2 regions of the Pelorhabdus rhamnosifermentans genome follow, and region 1 is predicted to be linked to the other one. Evidence: riboswitches for the same ligand, from Rfam matches in the RefSeq annotation. Region 1 holds a riboswitch; the other holds the start of a gene.
The links. A riboswitch is a leader RNA that binds a small molecule or an ion and turns the genes downstream of it on or off. The one in region 1 is predicted to bind cyclic di-GMP.
Positions count from the first base shown of each region.

Region 2: it holds a riboswitch for cyclic di-GMP, as region 1 does, so the genes downstream of both, Ga0466249_RS06300 (HD-GYP domain-containing protein) here and Ga0466249_RS15715 (methyl-accepting chemotaxis protein) in region 1, are expected to answer to the same signal.

Region 1 covers NZ_JAHGVE010000013.1:93,219-100,752, forward strand. The annotation lists gene Ga0466249_RS15685 (homocitrate synthase/isopropylmalate synthase family protein) at 1-669, shown strand, start outside; gene Ga0466249_RS15690 (hydroxymethylglutaryl-CoA lyase-like TIM-barrel protein) at 650-1,447, shown strand; gene Ga0466249_RS15695 (resuscitation-promoting factor) at 1,605-2,594, shown strand; gene rnmV (ribonuclease M5) at 2,675-3,217, shown strand; gene rsmA (16S rRNA (adenine(1518)-N(6)/adenine(1519)-N(6))-dimethyltransferase RsmA) at 3,214-4,077, shown strand; gene Ga0466249_RS15710 (chemotaxis protein CheW) at 4,149-4,619, opposite strand; gene Ga0466249_RS15715 (methyl-accepting chemotaxis protein) at 4,634-5,800, opposite strand; cyclic di-GMP riboswitch class I at 6,032-6,117, opposite strand; gene Ga0466249_RS15720 (PAS domain S-box protein) at 6,273-7,526, opposite strand.
Region 2 covers NZ_JAHGVE010000004.1:37,564-45,097, forward strand. The annotation lists gene Ga0466249_RS06260 (efflux RND transporter permease subunit) at 1-478, shown strand, start outside; gene Ga0466249_RS06265 (Lrp/AsnC family transcriptional regulator) at 760-1,218, shown strand; gene Ga0466249_RS06270 (LysE family translocator) at 1,227-1,847, shown strand; gene Ga0466249_RS06275 (hypothetical protein) at 1,885-2,001, shown strand; gene Ga0466249_RS06280 (pyridoxal phosphate-dependent aminotransferase) at 2,131-3,327, shown strand; gene Ga0466249_RS06285 (AAA family ATPase) at 3,374-4,117, shown strand; gene Ga0466249_RS06290 (hypothetical protein) at 4,181-4,612, opposite strand; gene Ga0466249_RS06295 (hypothetical protein) at 5,070-5,300, shown strand; cyclic di-GMP riboswitch class I at 5,547-5,632, shown strand; gene Ga0466249_RS06300 (HD-GYP domain-containing protein) at 5,799-6,854, shown strand; gene thiM (hydroxyethylthiazole kinase) at 6,905-7,534, opposite strand, start outside.

The DNA of each region.
Region 1 (7,534 bases):
ATACTCGAAAAATTTGCGGTGCACGGCTTGGTTTGCGGTGATCGTGGCAATTGTTTAGAACCTTTTTCTACCCGGCGTTTAGTAGGAATCCTTCGTGATTGCGTAGCTTGTGAGCTTGAATTTGAGGGAAATAACGGTTTAGGGCTGGCTGTGGGGAACACGCTGGGCGCCGTGTTGGCAGGTGCATTAAAATTTGCTGTCGCTGTTGGCGGGGTCGGTAAAGTGGCCGCATTTGAAGAAGTATTGTTTGGTCTGCGTGATTTATTGCATCTACCGCTGGAAGTGCCTTGTTTGTTGGCTCAAAAGTGTCATGAGGTATGGGCTCTTATGGGATTACAGCTGCCGGAGACAAAACCGATTATTGGTGAGAATATTTTTTCCCATGAATCGGGCATTCACGTCGATGGAGTCAATAAATGTCCGGAACTCTATGAAGCTTTTCGTCCGGAAACAGTAGGGTTATCCCGGCATATTGTTATTGGAAAACACTCTGGAAGCAGTGCAGTCCGCCGGCAGTTGGAGCTGCTGCAGCTTTGTGCTGATGATCAAATGGTCGCAAAGGTGCTTATGAAAGTACGTAGTCAGGCTGTTAGCCAGAAATCGTCTTTATCGTTGCAGCAACTCAAGTGCATTTATGATGAGGTGCGCCATGAACGTCAAAATAGTTGACACAACTTTAAGAGATGGTGAACAGATGGCTGGGGTGGTTTTTCAAGCTGAGGAAAAGCTAGCTATCGCCCGTGCACTTTCGGATGCGGGGGTGTATGCTGTTGAAGCGGGTACTCCTGCAATGGGGGAAGAAGAATGTAAGGCGCTAAAAATGATTCTGGCGGCACAGTTGCCAGTGCAAGTCATTGCTTGGAATCGCGCCAAGCGGGAGGACATTTTGGCTTCGGTGCAATGTGGATTTACAATGGTTCATATTTCTGTACCCATATCTGATTTGCATATTAGTTATAAGCTGAAACGGAGCCGTGAGTGGGTCTTGCAGAATTTGGTCGATTCCGTCTTGTTTGCACGCGATTTAGGTTGCCGAGTTGTTGTGGGGACGGAAGATACTTCGCGAGCTGATCCTAAATTTTTTTTACAAGTGGCTAACACGGTGGCCAAACTAGGCGTCGAACGCATTCGTTATTCTGATACGGTGGGGTGTATGGAACCTTTTGCTGTATATCGCATCATGAGTCGGCTTGTCAACTCTTGTGTTTTGCCCGTTGAAATGCATGTCCATAATGATTACGGTTTGGCGACGGCAAACACTCTGGCGGCTGTTCAGGCGGGTGTTCGGTTGGTGAGTGTGACTGTTACAGGCATGGGAGAAAGAGCTGGCAACGCGTCATTGGAAGAAGTGGTCTTGGCACTTCACAGTCTCTATGGTTATGAGACCGGAATTGAACGGGCTAAAATGCCATTATTGACAGAGCAGGTAAGACAAATAAAAAAATAAATTTTTTAAATCTAATAAAAAAGGAATATTTTTACAGAACGGCGAATATTTTCCTTATGGGAAAGGTTTGCCGTTTTTGTTCTTAACAGGGGCCCAGTTTGACAATTATGGCAAATCTATGCTAAAATATTAATCCATAAAGGAAAGGGGGTATTAAATGAGTGATGCAAAGCCCGTATTTTCCGCAAAAGGGCGCAAAAGATTGGCCATTTTTCTTGTGCTAATCATCACATCACTATTGGCAACTGGGTTTGTGTGGGCAACGAAAAAAGTTAACATTACAGTCGATGATAAAGAGCTAACTATTATAACTTATTATTCCAATGCAAAGGATGTGCTCGCGCAAGCTGGCTTGACAATCGGGCCAAGTGATGAGGTTCGAATGTCAACAGAAAAGCTGGTAAACGGTACGCACATTCAGGTCTATCGTGCCATACCACTATGGATAACTTATCAAGGAAAAACTACCCAGATTGTTTCAGGTCAGCCAACTGTGGGTGAAGCTATCGCTGCTATGGGGATTTCGGCAGACAATATTGAGCTGACTCCCGATGCAAGTACACCTGTAGTGCCGAATATGAATATTCGAGCAGTTGTCTTAACTGAAAAGCTTGTTAATGAACAGGTCGAGGATCCCATTCCTGTTGTTCATCAAAGCGATGCCAATTTAGAAAAAGGTGTCGAACAAATGACTAGTGAGGGAAAAGCAGGGACCAAACAGATTACCGTAAAAAAATATTTTGCTGATGGTCAAGAGGTAAAATCGGAAATTGTTGGTGAAACCGTATTAGTACCTGCTCAGCCGCAGGTGATTCAAGTTGGAAGTCGCGAGACAGTGCAAACATCACGGGGCAATATGCGCTTTCGGCGTATTGCATATATGGAAGCGACGGCTTACCACCCCAACGACGGCTCCGGTTCTGGTATTACGGCAACCGGGGTTCGTGCCCGCTACGGCATTGTGGCTGTAGATCCTGATGTTATTCCGCTAGGAACGCGTCTTTACATACCTGGTTACGGCTTAGCTTTGGCAGCGGATACTGGTGGAGCTATTGTGGGTGACAAAATTGATTTGTGCATGGAAGATTACGATGAGGCTTATGCTTTTGGCCGACGTACTATGAAAGTCTATATATTAGGTGATTAGTAGGTTGAAATCGAAAAAAACGCAGGGTGTAAGCCCTGCGCTTTTTTCGCATCGGAGAGAATGTGAAGAGGCGGTATTGTATGCTAAAGGAAGTCATTATTGTTGAAGGAAAACAGGATATTGTAGCTGTAAAGAAGGCCATTGATGCAGAGTGCATTGCAACAGGCGGTTATTCTCTGCTTACAAAAACGATTGAAAAAATCGGACAGGCATATGAAAAACGTGGGATTATTATTTTGACTGATCCCGATAGCCCTGGCGAGAGAATTCGCAGGTATCTTGTTAAACGATTTCCCTATGCACAGCATGCCTATATTTCTCGTGCTGCTGCTACAGCGAATGGTGATATTGGCGTTGAACAGGCTTCAGCTCAGTCTATTCGTTTAGCGCTTGCTAAACTTCATTGTACGACGTTTGAACCTGGAAATGAATTTACCTATGCTGACTTGGTTGATGACAATTTAACGGGCCACAGTGATGCGGCAATTCGTCGTAAATTGCTTGGTGAAATACTTGGAATTGGTTATGCTAATGCCAAGACTTTTTTGCAGCGACTCAATCACTATGGTGTTACCCGCGCGGCTTATCAAGCGGCTATCATTCAATTGGAGGCAAAACAATGAAAGCTCCCTGTATTGCGCAGCGTGATGTGACGTTACATATTTTGAAAACTTTTCATCTTGTTATGAATAAGAAATTAGGTCAGAATTTCTTGATTGATTCGCATGTTGTCAATAAGATTGTTGAGGCTGCGGAAATTACCCCGGAGGATAAGGTTTTGGAGATTGGTCCGGGCATTGGTACTTTGACCCAAGGGTTGGCAGAAGCAGGCGCAAGTGTTGTGGGTGTGGAGCTAGATAAAAAATTGATTGATGTTCTTGGTAAAACGCTTGCTGATTATGATCAGGTTCGTATTGTGCATGGTGATATTTTAAAAATCGACATTTCTCGGGAAATAGCAGCGGAATCCTATAAAGTTGTTGCTAATTTGCCTTATTATATTACAACACCCATTATTATGAAGCTTCTTGAAGAACGGCTTCCCATTTCCTTACTTGTTACGATGATTCAAAAAGAAGTAGCTTTAAGGATGATTGCCAGTCCGGGCAGTAAGGACTATGGTGCCCTCTCTGTTGCTGTTCAATATTATACAGAGCCGGAAATTGTTTTTATTGTTCCGCCCGCGTCATTTATTCCAGCTCCTGCTGTTCATTCAGCTGTGTTACGTTGCCGGATTCGTAAAATGCCACCGATTGCTGTTGAAAGTGAAAGGGATTTTTTTAAGGTAGTCAAGGCGGCTTTTTGCCAACGGCGTAAAACGCTTAGCAATTCCTTGAAAGGCGGGGGTTTTGAAGCAAATGACATAGCCACCATGCTTGATAGGGCAAAAATTGAGGGCCAACGACGTGGTGAAACATTGGCCCTTGCTGATTTTGGTGCTTTAGCTAATGCTTATACGGCACTGATTCGTGAAAGAGGATAGAGTAGAAGGGTCATTGAGCGATTATGTTGAGGAGCCGTTTCTTTGGAGGCGCTCCTCTTTGTTTTTAACTTTTACACGACATTTTTTAATTCTTTTTCTTCTTTTCCTGTTAAAATTTTGTTCATATCAAGTGCAATAATCAGTCGATTCTCTACTTTTCCAATGCCTAAGATATAGTTGGAGCTTATTCCACCCGTGACAGTAGGGGCGTCTTCCATTTCTTCTGATGCAATGGGGATAATTTCCAGTACATCATCAACAACAATTCCGCACTTCTTATTATCAATGTTTATCACCATGATTCGGGTGGTATCTTTCTCGACAGTAGTCCCTAGGCCAAAACGTTTTTTTAAATCAATAATTGGAATGACATTGCTGCGTAAGTTCATGATTCCCTCAACAAAATCCGGCATTCCAGGCATGGCTAGGGTTTTCCCCTGGCGAGTTATTTCGTGAACTTGTTCTATTGGAATTCCGTATTCATAAATTATTTTGTTGTTTTCCAGCGTAAAGACGACTAATTTTATGCTCTCTTTTGCCATTATACGAAACCTCCTTATAAATCGGCAGCAGTGTGTGACAGTTTTTGAGCCAGTGCAGTCATTTCTTCGATACTGGCATTCACTTCTTGTGTTGCTGCAGCAGTTTCTTCCACTACTGCTAATGTAGACTCCGAGGCCTCTGCGGTTTCATTCATTGATTTATTGATTTCTTTAGTCAATTCTTTAATTTGTACAACCGTATTCTTAGAGTCTGCCGACAACTTTCTGATTTCCTCGGCGACTACGCCAAATCCCAAGCCTGCTTCGCCAACTCTAGCTGCTTCGATAGCTGCGTTGAGGCCCAGCATTTTTGTTTCATCAGCAATTTCTTTAATAAAGTTCATTACGTCGTTTATTTTGTCTAAGAGTTCTTTTGACTTTCCAATTTCGCCATGAAGTTGTTGCTGATTGTCACTCACGTTGTTTGTAGCGGCAGTAATTTGTTCTATTGCAGTGGCTACGCCGGTAAGTCCTTCGTCTAAGGAGCTTGCAATATGCTTGAGATCATCCGCTAATTTCCGCGGTAAAGATATTCCAAAAGCACCAACAGCTTCGCCTGTTTCTTCATCCATCAGGGGGTAGGAGGCTGCAATCACGGGGTAACCATAGACAGATTCATCAATATCTTCAGTAACCAGCTTTTTTTGCTTAATAGCCTCATCGGGAGTGCTGCCCGCTCTTAAGGGGTTTCCAACCTGTAGTTCGAGCATGTCGAATTTTTGAGAAGGTTGCCGCTTAAGGAATTTTTCTTTATCCGTTATCCACATGAAGCCACCTTCGGGTAATAGGTCAGCTACGACGGGAGCAAAAGATTCAAAAGCATTTACAATTTTATGTTGACGTGGAATGGTGAGTGCCCATGCACCGATGATTTCCGTATCGTTTTCATTCCAGATAGGTCCGCTATAGGTGAATAATCTAACGCCATATACATTTCTTGGGATGCGTGCGGATACCACTTTTCTAGCTTGGATGGCTTGGGCAGAAGGTCCGCTTTTACTAAATCCCCCGTCTACTTGTAGACCGGGTATTTCAAACTTATGATTTTCAATGTAGGTGACTTTATCAAGGGTAGTAATGAAGAAGCTAGCTCCATCTTCGAAGGCTGTCAGAACAATATTAAAATAAGCTTTCACAAATTCTAATTCTTTCATGTGTACATGTAAATTATTTACTTCCATTTTCTCTCAACCCCTTGCAGCTTAATTTTAACGTTTCGTGCGACAGATTCTATTATAAAGTTTTTACCAGAATAATATTCGAAATTAGTCGCCTATTGGAGTGCTCTTGTTACCTCCCTTGCACATGGACAATTTGACCAGTTTCTAATAATTATCGGTAAAAAACTAATAGTTGCTAAAAAGCGTCAGATTTTCTGAGAAAATTCTGACGCAATAAGGTTTTAATGCTTCAATAGCAACCTGGCAATCATAGAAAATAAATCCGTAGACCCAAGGCTTTGCGTCCCTATCTTTCGATAAGTTTGCTAATATTTTATTGTCATTATGTTGGAGATATTGAGCTAACTAACACTTATCTGTTATTTTAAAACAGATAAGACAAAAGTACTATTGGCATGATGTATCAAATTTAAAGTAAAAAAAAAGCAAATTATTGTATTTTAAACACAATGGTTCCCGTTATATGGAAATTTTATTTTATTAAGTTTAGTTTGTACAATTTTATTGCTGTTGCAAGGGTTAATTTTGTTTCAAATTCGTTGATAGATATTCCCAGAATTTTTTCAATTCGTTGTTTGCGGAAGATGACGGTATTATAGTGAAGAAATAGTACTTTGGCTGTTTCTTTCAAGTTGGACTTTTGTAAAATTACGGCAAGTGTGTCCAAATAGTCGGTGCCTTTTTCATGATCATAGCGAATAAGTTTACCAATTGTTTTTTCAATAAATTCAGTTGTACGTTCTTTTTCGCTTGGTTTTATAAGCAGTTGTAAAATACCCAAATCTCGAAAGTGGACAATGTTCTTATTGCGCTCCGAGTCGTACTGCGAAACTTGAATTGCTTCCAGGGCCTGCTGAAAACTTTTTGTAAAGCCCCTTATTCCTTGTTGGTTCTCCCCAATACCTATTCGAATCGTTATGTCAGGATGATACTTATGAATCTTTTTTTGTAAGAGTTGTGCCAATGTCTTTTCTGTAAAATTATTTCCTTGATCAGAAGGGTTTATTTGATATAGAACACCGATGCTACTACGCCGCCCCCAAGTAATACACCCTTTTGTGTCATTTAGTTTATCGATGAGTTCATATTTGATATCTTCCTCTATGGTTTCAGATCTGTTTTTATGGTGTAAATGATAATCAACGGTTTTTTCAAGCTGGATTACCGAACAAAAAAATGGTTGAGAGAAATTAAGTCCTATGTTATTGATATAAGCGAGTGTTTCTTCATCTCCTCCCCTTATTCCATTAAGAATGTCATTGAAGACGTCAGCTCGGCGTTTTATTTCATAAGATGTTTGGAGCTTTTTTTCAGCCTCTCTCCTCAACGTGATATCAATAACAATAAGAGAAAGCAATATTTTCTCACCTGTTTTGAAAGGACTAGAATATACTGCTACATCTTTGACGTGCCCATTTTTAAGCTTATGTTGGCAGTATTTCGGTTTCTGAATAAAATTGTCTAATCGAATTCTACCCGTTTTGAATTTTTCGATTGGAGATATAGAAATTTCAATTGTTTTCATGGCTTTTAATTCATCTGTTGAATATCCATAGAATTTATTTGCTGCTGCATTGACTGCTATGATATCGTTCGTTTTAGGATCAACAAGCAGCCAAACGACAGGACTATGAAGAAATATTTGCTGAAAACATATTTCAGTAGTATTTTGTAATGAATTCCGTCTACACATTTTCATTCTGCTAGTATACTTATTTATCTGCATGTTTCCAC
Region 2 (7,534 bases), on a different contig from region 1:
ACCAGTGCCAGTCATGCTCATCATTATTTTTACACTTCTGATGTTCCAGCTGCAGAAGATGTCTTTGATGATATTAACAGTATTGACGGCACCCCTTGGAATCATTGGAGTCAGCATATCCATGCTATTGACGCAGCGACCCATGGGATTCGTTTCTGAACTGGGGATCTTGGCTCTTAGTGGCATGATTATACGAAACTCAGTTATCTTGATTGATCAAATTGAGCAGCATATAAAAGATGGTGAGACGGTGTGGGATGCTATTATCGATTCAACCATACTAAGATTTCGCCCGATTATGTTAACTGCCGCCGCTGCCATATTAGGCATGATTCCTTTAATGGCGAGTACTTTCTGGGGCCCCATGGCAGTGGCTATTGCTGGTGGATTATTTGGTGCTACTGTGTTGACGTTACTTGTTTTACCAACGATGTATGCGGCATGGTTTAAAGTGAAACCAGATGTGGAAAATGATTAAATTGTTTAATAAAATAGTTGGCAGTATGAATTCTGTAAACATAAAGTCAACTCACTTTAATTGCATATTATAAAAAGCTGATTAGAAAACTCAAGGCTTCGACTTATCCTATTACAGGGGTCGAAGCCTTGTTGCATGCTTTCATTTATCTACCATCTAAATTTCGCTATAATTGTTAGGTAGAAGTAAAAAGGTACAAGCGATTTTTTTAACTTTTACTTTATTTTTTTACGAATAAAATGTATTATTTATATAAAACATTCGAAAGAGAGGTTTTTATATTGGATAGTAACGATTTCAAAGTAATCAAACAACTTATGGAACAAGCTCGTACAACATGGGCAGAGTTAGGAACACTTCTTGGTCTCTCAGCTCCTGCCGCGGCCGAGAGGGTACGCAAGTTGGAAGAACTCGGGGTAATAAAGGGCTATTCAGCACTAATCAATCCAGAAGAGATAGGTTGTGGGTTAGCTGCTCTCATCTCTGTTACGTTGGAACGACCTGAACAGAAGAAAGAGTTTCTCACTAGGGTGAATAATCTGCCAGAAATACTGGAGTGTCATCATATAGCTGGGGCAGAAGATTACATTCTTAAAGTACGTTGTTCAGGTACTCGTGATCTTGAAAGGTTAATAAGTGAAAAAATAAAGTCTTTGTCAGGCATAAAAACTCGGACAACTGTCATTTTATCGACTGTTAAAGAAACTCCAATATTGCCAATAAAATTTGAAAGAGGGTAGAAATAACGATGGAACTGCTTTTTTTGATTAAAGGAGTGATACTAGGCTTTTCTATCGCTGCCCCTGTGGGACCTATGGGAGTTCTTTGTATCAGGCGCACCCTGTCTAGTGGTATGTTAAGCGGTTTCCTTTCCGGTTTAGGGACAGCAACAGCAGATGCTATATACGGTTGTATCGCTGCTTTTGGTGTAACAGTGGTTTCCGCTTTTTTACTCGATCATCAATCCTATTTGCGTTTGATTGGCGGACTGTTTTTACTTTATTTAGGTTATAAAACATTTCAATCTATTCCAGCAGAAGAAGCTGTAAAAGCGGGGGGCAAGAGCTTTTTAGGTGCTTATACATCTGCTTTTTTCTTAACTTTAACGAATCCGCTGACTATCCTATCTTTTGCAGCAGTTTTTGCAGGATTAGGGGTAGGTACAATGGATGGAAACTACATATTAGCGGGATTCTTAGTTCTTGGGGTTTTTAGTGGTTCTATGTTTTGGTGGCTTATATTAAGTGGAATGGTAAATATGCTTCGCTCCAAATTTGATCAAAAGCGACTCAAATGGATTAACTGGCTTTCAGGGTTCATAATAGGTGGGTTTGGTATATTGAGCTTAATATCCAGCAGCTTCACTTAACCTTCAATATCAAGACATGGAAGGAAAGCAACAGGTTATGCAATTAGAAGGAGACTTATCAGAATTAGTAAAGAGAGAGGACGACCATTTGGATAGTATTTTAGCGATTGTTCATACGATAGGTACTAGGTCTTTTGCCGTGAAATTAATGTAATTAAAAAGGAGCACATCTGTGTAACAAATCAGTAGCTTTATTGTAATTATAAAGTAACTTATGTATAATATTAATGAGAGTGCTTCTGTACTGTTCTTTAGATAGTAGAGCTTAGGAGGATTGGTATATATGGATTTATCTATAAAAGGATTATCAATAAGTCCATCATCTACTTTAGCTATAGATGCGAAGGCAAAGAAAATGAAAGCTGAAGGACTGGATATTATTGGATTTGGCGCAGGCGAGCCCGATTTTGATACGCCAGAGCATATTAAAAGGGCTGCAATCGCAGCTATTGAGTCTGGTTTTACGAAATATACTCCTGCATCAGGTATATTGGAGTTAAAGCAGGCTATTTGCAATAAGTTTAAGAAAGATAATGGGTTAGACTATACGCCTGAGCAAATTATTGTTAGTAATGGTGCAAAACATTCTTTGGTAAATATATTTCAAGCGCTATGTAATCCTGGAGATGAGGTTATTATACCTGCACCTTATTGGGTTAGTTATCCAGAAATGGTAAAAATGGCAGATGCCACTCCTGTAATCATAAGAACATCAGAACATAGTGGATTTAAGTTTAGTGTTCAACAGATTAAGCAGGCATTAACTAGAAAAACAAAGGCAATCATAATCAATAGTCCCTGTAATCCTACGGGAATGGTTTATTCTCACAGAGAACTTGCGGAAATCGCTGATTTAGCAGTGGAACATGGAATATTTGTTGTTTCTGATGAAATATATGAAAAACTAATTTATGATGGATATGAGCATGTTAGCATTGCGTCGATTAATGACAAAATAAAAGAGCAGACCATTGTTGTTAATGGTGTTTCGAAAACATATGCGATGACTGGCTGGCGAATAGGCTATACGGCATCGAATAGTGAAATCGCTAAAATTATGGGTAATATGCAAAGCCATGCGACATCAAATCCTAATTCGATAGCACAAAAGGCAGCAGAAGCGGCTATTAATGGTGAGCAAGATATAGTAAATGATATGGTTTCTGCATTTATTACTAGAAGAAATTATATGGTAAAGCGAATTCACTCCATACCTGGCTTGTCCTGTGTTACTCCAAACGGAGCGTTCTATGTACTGATGAATATTTCGAAATTTATCGGAGCTGAAATTGATGGTATAGAAATTAAAGGCTCGAATGATTTTGCCGATGCATTGCTTGAGAAAGCCAAAGTTGCACTTGTTCCGGGTTCAGGTTTTGGTATAGATACGCATGTGAGGTTGTCTTATGCGACTTCCCTGCAGAATATTACTGAGGGATTAAATCGAATTGAAAATTTATTAAATAAGGTAAATAGGTAAGTAAAAATTGTTCGTAAGAGTAATGAGTAAATGCTAGGAGATTTAAATGGAAGTATTAAATACAGGGCATTATTTGCGTTCCGTAAAATTGTTGCGAGATAAAATAGATTATTTCAATCAATATCCCTTTTCTCTACCTGCTTTTCGTGATTTACATTGTTTGGAGTTTCATCCACAGGTTACATTCATCGTAGGGGAAAACGGTACAGGAAAATCTACACTACTGGAGGCAATTGCTATTGCATGGGGATTTAATCCTGAAGGGGGAACTTGTAATTTTAATTTTTCTTCAAGAAATTCTCATTCGGAATTGCATGAATACATTCGTTTAATTCGAGGAGCAAGAAAACCTAGAGACGGTTTTTTCTTGCGCGCAGAAAGCTTTTATAATCTTGCAACCCAAATAGATGAGCTTAAGGTCAGTGATTTTTATGGAGGACGGTCATTGCATGAGCAGTCGCATGGGGAAGCTTTTTTTTCGACTTTTATGAACAAATTTAAAGGCAATGGGCTATATATATTAGATGAGCCAGAGGCAGCCTTATCTCCCATGCGGCAAATGGCAATGATTTCAATAATACATGACTTAGCGAATAAACACTCACAATTTATTATTGCAACTCATTCACCTATTATCATGGGATATCCGAATGCAATAATTTTACAAATATCCAATAAAGGGTTTGATGTTGTTGAATATGAAAAAACAGAGCACTATGTTGTAATGACAGAGTTTATTAATAACCGTAAAAAAATGCTGGACGTATTGTTGGATGAAAAAAAGTATTAGCATAATGCTAATACTTTTTTTTGATATATTACCGAATATGGATTTGATAATCATGGAGCAACATTATTGCTGGGTACGTTCGATGGTTAAAGGTCGAATGCTGGTATCTGCTCCAATTGTATACGTGAGAGTCTGTCCGTTATTTTTAACTTTCTCTATTGTTTGATAGACTAAAGCACCAGGGCCAGCCCAAAAGGGGATTTTTATTTGGTAATCTGAATCCTCGACGCCAGTGTAGTTTAAGTCTAATTCATTTTGTCCTGGAGTAAGTGTTTTGAATATCTGCGGTAGTCCTTTGTCAAGTATTACGATGCCGATGCCGTTAATTTCTGCCTTATTGCCATTCGGAAATGTAATTTTGCTATTCCAAAAATCTTGATTTACAATAATTTTTACACTGAGTGTTTTATCAGCTGCATAAACATTGGGCGTGTATATCCCTAAACTAAACAGCATTAATCCGGCTAATATGAGTATCATTTTTGCTCTTTTCATTCAAATACCTCCATTTGTTAATTTTACTATTAATTATGTTCAGCATCTTAGACAATGCTTCCTGCTCCAAAAGGCTTGATTTTTTATGAAAATAAAGCGTATAGTGCTCATTCGGTAGAAATGTTATTTGTTTCAATAGTATAATAACTAAGAGTTTCTACAGAACATCATAAACGTAGGAACTTTTATATACGTGAATATAGACTATCTAATTAAAAAGAATGAGGTAATAGAATTTAAAAGAAAAATTTATTATGAGAGCGTGAGTGGCATTAAAATATGAATGAAATTAGTTATTAGGTCTGTAGACTAGAAGCCAAAAAAGACGTATAATTACGTTATACGTCAATAAATTACATATAAAGACAAGATCATTAGTGAGAAGGAGGCCAACAATCTAATAATGTTTGAATAGTTCTGTTATCATTACACAACATTTTTGGGAGAGTGATTGGGTATGAGAACACTTAACAGAAGAACTTGTGGTTTACTTAGAGCAGCAACTATTGAAGCTCAAATGCGTAGAAGAACGACAGCTATTGGTGGTTTTGTTACTCATGATCGAAGAGAATACAGACAACCGGAAGTAAAAACGATTAAGATGACACCTGCTGAGTTGGATCTATACATTACAGAACAATCTAAACATTGGGGGCATCCATTAAAACCATTAACGAAAATAGTATGAAAAATAAACCTTTATTATAAATAGATTTGAGATCTAGGCGTCAGCATTATGCTGGCGCCTGATTTTACGCCCATAACCTACCCAGTAGGTTATGGGCGTATTGCAATTTAGTAGCATTTAGCGAATTGCTTGCTAAGTATTTGCTTTTTTAGTAGAATCAGTAACGAAAATTTAACCTGATATTACATATTATAAATGACTGATTTATAAAAATGTGCTATTATTAGTATATTCTAGAATTATAGAATTAAACATGGGCAAACTTATCGAAAGATAGGGACGCAAAGCCATTGGGTCTAATGATTTTTATCAACGACTGCCGGGTTGCATCATTAAAATAATATGATGTATTACTTGGTAGTTTTTTATTTGTTATGATTAATTAAATTTTTAATTAACTGTGTACTTCTAATAGTGTCACAGGTATTTTTGCATGTCTATGGATGATTTTTTACTGACCGCATAACTATGAAGATAAAATTTAAGGTGGCGATCTTGGTGTTTATTAGAAAATGCAGCATTTTACAAGCTAAACCTGGGATGAAACTGGGGAAATCGATTATGGCTGAGAATGGAATGATATTATTAGATAAGGACGTAATTTTAACTGATAAGTTAATTGCTAAATTAGCATATTGGAGAATTCCCGAGATCTTTATTGCTGAAGAGGAAACATTCATATTTTTTGATGATCTAAAAAATGAACGGAGGGAATTTGTGAAAGAACGCGATAAAATGATCGTAGCAGTATCAGATATTTTTGATCAATTTAATGGATTTGATCAATTATCGGTTACACAGCTTCATGAATTTACTGATGAAACGCTTATGCCGCTATTGCTTAAATCAGACTCTGTATTCAGTTATTTGCATGTTTTTAATCATACGGGTGATTATCTTTTCAGGCATAGCATCAATGTGGCAATTTTTGCAGGAATTATCGGAAAATGGCTAGAATGGACGGAACTACAGAGTAAACAGCTTGTAACGGCAGGGCTGTTGCATGATATAGGAAAGGTGTGTATTCCTTTAGCTATTTTGAATAAGCCCGGCAAATTAGTGCCAGAGGAAATGGAGCTTATGAAAAAGCATGCTTTATTTGGATATGAAATTTTGCAAGGGGCAGATGATATTGATGATATAGTTAAGAATGGAATTTTACAGCACCATGAACGATTAGACGGGAGTGGTTATCCTTCATCACTGCAGGCAGGCGATATTTCGCAAGTTGCAAGGATTATTGCTGTCGCCGATGTTTATGATGCTATGATTTCCCAACGTGTATATCGTCAAGCGATTTCTCCAATTTTGGCGCTGAAGGAATTATGCCAAATGATGTATGGTATGATGGACCCCAAAATATGTATGACTTTTATTCAGCACGCTAAGAAATGTTTGGTAGGTTCTTTAGTCAAGTTAAGTAATGGTTTGATTGCTAAAATTATTTATTTGAATGAACAATATTTTACACGGCCTGTCGTTCAAACGTTGACTGGACAATGTATCGCGTTGGAAGAGGAATTGGAAATAGATATTATGGAATTCGTTTGCTAACAGTTGCCTATATACTAGCGGATTTTTGGGGAGTGGAGTCAGCGTAGTACCTATTTGCAAAAATGGTATTTTATTTTTTCTTTAAATTGGTGGTCTGATAGGCTGAATATATAGTCTAAAAGTGTTGTTTTAAACTTTCCGAGAAGTTCCACGTTTTGGGAAAGTTCTCCGCATATTCCCATAAAAGCTGTCGCTAGAACCGTTCCGCCAATGATATCTTTATTTGAGATAAAGGTTGCAGCCAAGACATTCAGCATACAGCCCGTTCCTGTTATCATTGAAAGCATTTCACAGCCGTTTTCAATAAGGTATGTATCCGTTCCGTCGGTGATAATATCAACCACTCCTGTTGCTGCAATAACAGAACCTGTCTTCGAAGACAGCGATGTTAGCAGGGCTAGGCTATTAGCTATATTATCCTCCGTAATCTTATCTTTTTCACCGACATCAATGCCTTTTGCACCGCTTTCAACGCCACAGAGAGCTTTCAATTCCGACATATTTCCTTTAATAACGCTTGGATGACATGCGAAAATAAATTTCTTTGTAAAATCAAGACGAAGGTTACTGCATCCGACTCCAACAATATCAATGATCGATGGAATGTTTTTTTCAAGGGCCGTTTTGCCGGAAATCAGCATTGATTCCATGCGAGTGTCTGTTATGTTACCGAGATTTAC